3 regions of the Alteromonas sp. ABH4_453 genome follow, and region 3 is predicted to be linked to each of the others. Evidence: predicted binding sites of a transcription regulator. Region 3 holds the regulator's gene; each other region holds the start of a gene.
The links. Region 3 encodes LexA, which represses DNA repair genes until DNA is damaged. Its sites were predicted from a motif close to TACTGTATNNNNATACAGTA; they were not measured.
Positions count from the first base shown of each region.

Region 1: the regulator LexA is predicted to act here: its motif matches at 1,218-1,237, upstream of ACXAGV_RS05040 (YebG family protein).
Region 2: the regulator LexA is predicted to act here: its motif matches at 1,295-1,314, upstream of dinB (DNA polymerase IV).

Region 1 covers NZ_JBSWXP010000002.1:371,182-373,458, forward strand. Annotated here, with positions in the region: gene ACXAGV_RS05035 (ABC transporter ATP-binding protein) at 1-662, opposite strand, end outside; gene ACXAGV_RS05040 (YebG family protein) at 885-1,172, opposite strand; gene rpsF (30S ribosomal protein S6) at 1,418-1,819, shown strand; gene rpsR (30S ribosomal protein S18) at 1,831-2,058, shown strand; gene rplI (50S ribosomal protein L9) at 2,085-2,277, shown strand, end outside.
Region 2 covers NZ_JBSWXP010000010.1:80,833-83,109, reverse strand. Annotated here, with positions in the region: gene dinB (DNA polymerase IV) at 189-1,262, opposite strand; gene nqrM ((Na+)-NQR maturation NqrM) at 1,471-1,704, opposite strand; gene ACXAGV_RS18035 (FAD:protein FMN transferase) at 1,714-2,277, opposite strand, start outside.
Region 3 covers NZ_JBSWXP010000002.1:117,506-119,782, forward strand. Annotated here, with positions in the region: gene ACXAGV_RS03925 (hypothetical protein) at 1-501, shown strand, start outside; gene lexA (transcriptional repressor LexA) at 614-1,240, shown strand; gene coxB (cytochrome c oxidase subunit II) at 1,821-2,277, shown strand, end outside.

The DNA of each region.
Region 1 (2,277 bases), 250 kb from region 3:
AGCGACATAAAACTATCTCTGGCATCGGTATCTAGGGCAGAAGTAGGTTCATCGACAATTAATAATTGCGGGTCGTTAATCAGTGCTCTGGCAATGGCAACGCGCTGCTGCTGACCAATACTCAATGCGTCAGCTTTCGCATGCAGTACGTGAGAAGGAAGCTGTAGCTTGTCCAGTAAATGACGAAGCTTTGCGTCTGATGCTGTCTTGCTAACGTTTGTACTTGCAAAATACACCGCCGCATTAATGTTCTGTGCCACAGAAAGGTAGGGAATAAGATTAAATTGTTGAAAAACAACGCCGATATTGCGTGCTCTAAACCTGTCCCGCTGTCGGTTCGATAATGCGGAGAAAGGCTGCGCTAATAAGGCGATGTCGCCCTGAGTTGGAGTTAATGTTCCGCACAGCAAATTGAGCAATGTGCTCTTTCCGCTCCCCGAAGGCCCTGAGAGAAAAACGTGCTCACCTTGCGAAACTTGCCACGCTTTAATGTCAATGATGGGGGCGCTTTCTTTGGTATACGAAAACTGTAAATTGCTAACTTCAATCGCTGTTTTGCACTCTTTAATCACTGCGTTGTGCTCTCCAGACACTGAGCTGCGCCCTTCTGACACTGTGTTGCGCTGGGAGTGAGTGCTATTGTTTTTATTGATGGTATTCACGCTAAGCCCGACCTGTATTTACGTCTTATGTTCACATTAGCAAAAGCGACACGTCTGTTCACCCAGTTAAAAACCAGAGAAAACACATTGCCGCGTTGAGGTAATGTTATCAAATAACATTTTTGCGTATAGCTATGCTATCAGATCTCATCAGCCTAAAGCGGCAATTGCTCTTATTAATTGTTCATCATAACGACGCAAAGAAGAAGCGCGCCTAAATTATCAGCCGTTAGCTTGTAGCTTTACCACTTCTGCGCTTTCATCTTCTAATACGCTTTCTGCGGTAGCGCCTTTGAAAATTTTGCTGATTTTATCTTTGTTTTTAGACAGCATAATAGTCAGCTCTTCCACTACGCTATCGTCTAGCTTGATGCCCTTTGCATGAATGTAGTCAGCAAGGTTATCTGCTGCATCGAGCATTTTGTCATACTGATCGGCTTCTTTTTTGTCGGTAGTTACCAATTTTTCTACCCCTTTGTGCGTAACAACATATTGTGTGGTAATGGCCATGGTAGGTCCCCTGTTTATTAAAGACACAAAAACTGTACAGTATTTTACTGTACAAATAAACAGTGTTTTAATTAAATGTCTGAGCGTAATGTTTGGGAAAGGGCAAATGATTGTTCTAAAGGTGATTAATGCTTGTGCAATTAGTAACTGCTGCGTATAATGCGCGCCCTTACAGCCATCCCAATTCGTTCCTTGTCTCCATACAGTCGGCTGTACTGTCGAGGCTACAACCGTAAGGAGCTATAATGCGTCATTACGAAATCGTATTTATGGTTCACCCTGATCAGAGTGAACAAGTACCTGGTATGATCGAGCGTTATACTACAATCCTAAAGCAAGACGGTGGTCAGATTCATCGTTTAGAAGATTGGGGCCGTCGTCAACTGGCTTACCCAATTGAAAAGCTGCACAAAGCCCACTACGTACTAATCAATGCTGAAGCGTCTGCAGAAGCTGTTGATGAATTGGAAAATGCTTTCCGTTTCAACGACGTGATCCTACGTAACATGGTTATGCGCACTAAGACTGCTGTGACTGAGCCTTCTCCAATGATGAAAGAAGAGCCTCGTCGTGAGCGTCGTGACGATTCTGCTCCTCGCCAAGATCGCGCGGAAAAGAAAACTGAAACCACTGAAGACAACGCTTAAGGAGATCACCCATGGCTCGTTTTTTCAGACGTCGTAAGTTCTGCCGTTTCACTGCAGAAGGTGTGACTGAGATTGATTACAAAGATATCGCTACTCTTAAGAACTACATCACTGAGAGCGGTAAAATTGTCCCTAGCCGTATTACTGGTACAAGCGCAAAATATCAGCGTCAGCTGTCTTCTGCGATCAAGCGCGCACGTTTCCTTGCGTTGCTTCCGTACACTGATTCACACAAGTAATTTGGCGAATATAAGGGTTAGCTAAGATGAATATCATCCTACTAGATAAAATCGCCAACCTTGGCGGCCTGGGCGACCAAGTGACTGTTAAGTCTGGTTACGCTCGTAACTTCCTTTTCCCACAGGGTAAAGCGGTTCCTGCAACTAAAGACAACGTTGAAAAGTTCGAAGCACGTCGTGCTGAACTTGAAGCGAAAATTGCTGAGCAACTAGCTGCTG
Region 2 (2,277 bases), on a different contig from region 3:
TAGCAGTAGTTGGCTGCTTTGTTTGAGTGCCACAGATAAAATGCCTTGGCTACCAAATCACTAGCTTGTGTTTTCACAACGCAAGATAGCATCATCGGTATGAATGACAACTTCACCGCACTGAGGATAACAAGCGACTACATTGCGGCTGCAGCGCACGAGCATTAAAAAATGTATGATACCTTTATCTAAATCTGTTCAAAAGGCAAAACCAATTGCTGAGTCGATTGGTCGGCCGCAAGCCCTATGTGCACACCCACAAGACGGATACCTCGCCCTGTTGCCCGTTCAAAAGCTTCCTGCATCAATGTGTGAAAGTACGCTTCATCAAGCGTGGCACAGCGGTGCTCTACCGTAGTTAGTTGGAAGTCGTTAAACTTAAGCTTAACGCCCTGCGTGCGAATACGTACCGGCTTACCCGTACGCTTCTTGTGATTTTCCATTCGCTCTTGAAGCTTTTCAAATAAATGTGGCAAAAAATCTATGCATTGCTCGAAGGTGTGAATGTCTTCGCTTAGCGTGCGCTCTACGCCGATAGACTTTCGCTCACGAGATACGGATAGTTCACGCTCATCAATACCGTGAGCACGCTCCCACAGCACACTGCCAAATTTACCCAGCTCTTTTTGAATGCGCTCAAAAGGGTATTGGCGAACATCGTCGCAGGTATTAAGCCCCATACGCTGCAGCTTTTGCATGGTGACTTTGCCTACGCCCGGTATTTTTTTTAGTGGCATTTCGCGTACAAACTCATCGAGCTTGTCAGGAGTAATAACACAAATTCCATCGGGCTTATTTTCATCGCTCGCTACTTTAGCCACAAACTTACAAGGCGCAACACCTGCTGAAGCTGTAAGCCCAAGTTCATTTTTAATGCGCTCGCGTATTTCTTCGGCAATTAACGTGGCGCTGCCACCGCAAAATTCACTGTTAGTCACGTCTAGGTAGGCTTCATCTAATGATAAAGGCTCAATGAGGTCGGTATAGTCAGCAAATATCTTACGTATTTTTTGCGACTCGGCAGCGTAAACATCCATGCGCCCTTTTACTAGCGTGAGATTGGGACATAACTTTAAAGCATAGGCTGTTGCCATAGCCGAGCGCACACCAAATTTCCGGGCGGGATAATTACAGGTAGAGATAACACCGCGACGGTCGGCACTGCCGCCAATAGCGATGGGTATATTGCGCAAAGCTGGGTTGTCGCGCATTTCAACTGCGGCGTAAAAACAATCCATGTCGACGTGGATAATTTTTCGCATTACCTGCCTTTGCTATATAGCTATCAACGTAAAACTGTACAAAAAGACAGTATATTATTAATAGTGCTGAATTACACTATCTAATCATGGCTTCTAAATCGAAGTAATGGCTCGCACTTATATTTGAAGGCTGTGATAAAAAACAAAAAAGCGCTGTCGATTTACTCTAACAGCGCTTTTAAATATTAAGTCAACGGTGTGATAAGCATTACAAAATTTGATTTTGTTTCCACTCGTTTAACTTTTTCTGGCGGGCTTCTTCTTTTTCCATGCGCGACTTTTTACGATCACACGGTTCTGGACAGTCACAGGCTTTTTCAATACCCAGTGCGCCTAAGCCACCGCAGCTTCCAGAGATTGATTTTTTCTGAAATAGGTAGCCCACGGCCATAGCTAGTACCATTGTTAGAAAGAAACCAAAAGCAAGAATGAATGTAGACATTGCTACCCCCTAATTATGAACTGTGACCAGTTTATCAAATTCTGGCGACGCGTACTCTTCAAATCCGTCATCTGTGCGACGAATGAGGAATACAGCGAGTTGTTCTTGCTCAGCAACCGCTATCGCTTGTTCCCATCCCATTACATTAAACGCCGTAGCCAAACCGTCTGACGTCATAGATGAAGGGTGAACTACGGTTACCGATACCAAATTATGCGAAATAGGTTTACCCGTAGTCGGGTCGATTAGGTGTGAATAACGGACGCCGTCTTCTTCGTAATAGTTACGATAGTCACCCGATGTAGCAACCGCATTTTCACCTATTGAGACAACTTTTTGAACAGCACGTTCAGTGGTAACTGGCTTTTCAATGGCTATCAGCCATTCGCTGCCGTCGCCACGTTCTCCTTTAACGCGCATTTCACCGCCTATTTCCACAAGGTAGTTTTCAATACCGTGCTTTTCAAGGATCTCTGCCACTTCATCAACGCCAAAACCTTTGGCAATAGTAGATAAATCGACGTAAAGCATGGGATGGCTTTTCTTTAAGCCCGTCGGCGTGGTTAGTAGCTT
Region 3 (2,277 bases):
GAACACTTTTTTGCTGTTAGTGGCTATGAATCATTAAAGCTCTATACAATGCAAGATGGCGAGTTTGTCGGACTGAATGAACTAGATGTTTCTTGTAGTCAATTGATAAGAATTAATGCTGATGGCGACGACGCCTCTGAGTTTGCATGCTTAGATAGAAACTACAATAGAATAAATATTTATGACGTAACAAATGACGCCTTAGTACTTAAAGACGCCATAACGCCTACATTCGATCTTCAAAATATAGCCGTCATTCCAACGACATCGTCTAATCAATCAATACTTGGCATTTACCAAGCTGAAGAATATGACTCATCGTATGGATATTATGACAACGTTGCTTACCGAGTCACTGAAATAGATAGCAATGGACATGTCATTTGGCTTAGCCCTTCCATTGGCATTAATCATGTCGATGGTATGCGTACCCGAAAGAACAATGCCGGCAAAGTAGAGCTTCAAATAGGTAATCCGAACATGGCCCTTCTTGTGAAATAAGGGTAATACACTTGTCGCTGTCTATTGCTTATAGCAAAAGACGCGGCAAGTGCTTGTTATTTAGTTTTAGGTGTATATACTTACAGGAACTGTATGAACAGACAGGTCTTTTATGCGCCCACTCACAGCTCGACAAACCGAAGTTTTAGAACTTATCAAAACCACCATGCAAGAAACGGGGATGCCGCCTACGCGTGCGGAAATCGCTCGTCAACTTGGTTTTCGTTCTGCCAACGCAGCAGAAGAACATTTGAAAGCCTTGGCGCGTAAAGGCGTGATAGAAATTCTGCCGGGTACCTCTCGGGGTATTAAACTCAATATTCCTCTCGAAAATGACGTACCTGAAGAAGAAGGCCTACCTCTCATTGGTCGTGTGGCGGCGGGTGAGCCAATTTTGGCGCAAGAGCACGTAGAATCACACTACAAGGTAGACCCTGCACTGTTTCAACCTCAAGCAGACTTTTTACTGCGTGTTAACGGCATGAGTATGAAAGACATCGGTATTCTAGATGGCGATCTTCTTGCTGTGCATCGCACCACCGATGTTCACAATGGCCAGGTCGTTGTGGCACGTGTAGACGAAGATGTTACGGTAAAGCGTTTAGAGAAACGTGGTCGTGAAGTATTACTTCATGCCGAAAACGAAGAATTCGCACCTATTCGAGTAGACCTAGCCAACGAACCTTTTGCTATTGAGGGGATTGCAGTAGGCGTTATAAGAAACGCGGACTGGATGTAAGGTTTTAACACCTTCAACGAAAAGCGGCGCACTAGCCGCTTTTTTTATGCCTTTTATTGCTTTATTTCTACCAGTTTTCTGGAGTTAGGGTGACTAAGCCCGCCTTTAAAAAACGAACCCAACCATGACTATCAGAAAGTGTATTACGCGTATTTTGCCTGTGAATGAACTACTGAATATGCATTCATTATTCTAAAGTTTGTTTGAAAATAAATATTAACAACCTATTAGTTGTTGATTTTATGATCAAATGATTGCTCGTAGAACCTTTGTGTTGTTCAAAATGTACGTTTGATTTTATTCTCGCTTAATACATGCTCATTTCTTTTTCCATCCAATATGTAACGTAAGGCTGCCACGGGAATGGTTAAAAATTGAACGCTTCGTTAAATTTTTAACAGAAAAGACTAGACGGCACGACATTATTGCGCAATTCTTAGACAGAGGTTAACAAAATAATAACAATGGCTCTGAATTTGTTTTACAAGTTGAGGTGATGGGTCAATCGTTCGCAAACCATTTGGTAGGGCATCGCGCAAAATAATCAGCGTTCTTGGTCTTGCTATTACGGAGGTGCTGAGTGAAACAACTAACGACCGTTTTCGCAAAATGGTGTTCAACAATACCGTTTTTGCTTTTTTCTCCTTTGCTTCTTGCCCAAGAAGTCAGTGAAGAGGCTTCTTCACTTAATTTAAGACGCGGTGCCACCGACATCAGTGGCCAGGTTTACGACCTCCACATGCTGATGTTTTTTATATGCGTTGGCATTGCTGTTGTAGTGTTTGGGGTTATGTTTGCCTCGATGTATCTGCACAGAAAGTCGCGTGGCGCGAAGCCAGCAAATTTTCATGAGAACGTGAAAGTTGAAATTGCTTGGACCGTTATCCCCTTTCTTATTCTTATTTTTATGGCTGTGCCTGCAGCGAATACATTGATTGCGATGGAAGACACATCTGAGCCAGACATGACTGTGCTAGTAACAGGCTCACAGTGGAAGTGGCACTACAAGTATATGGACAGCGACGTAGAGTTTTATT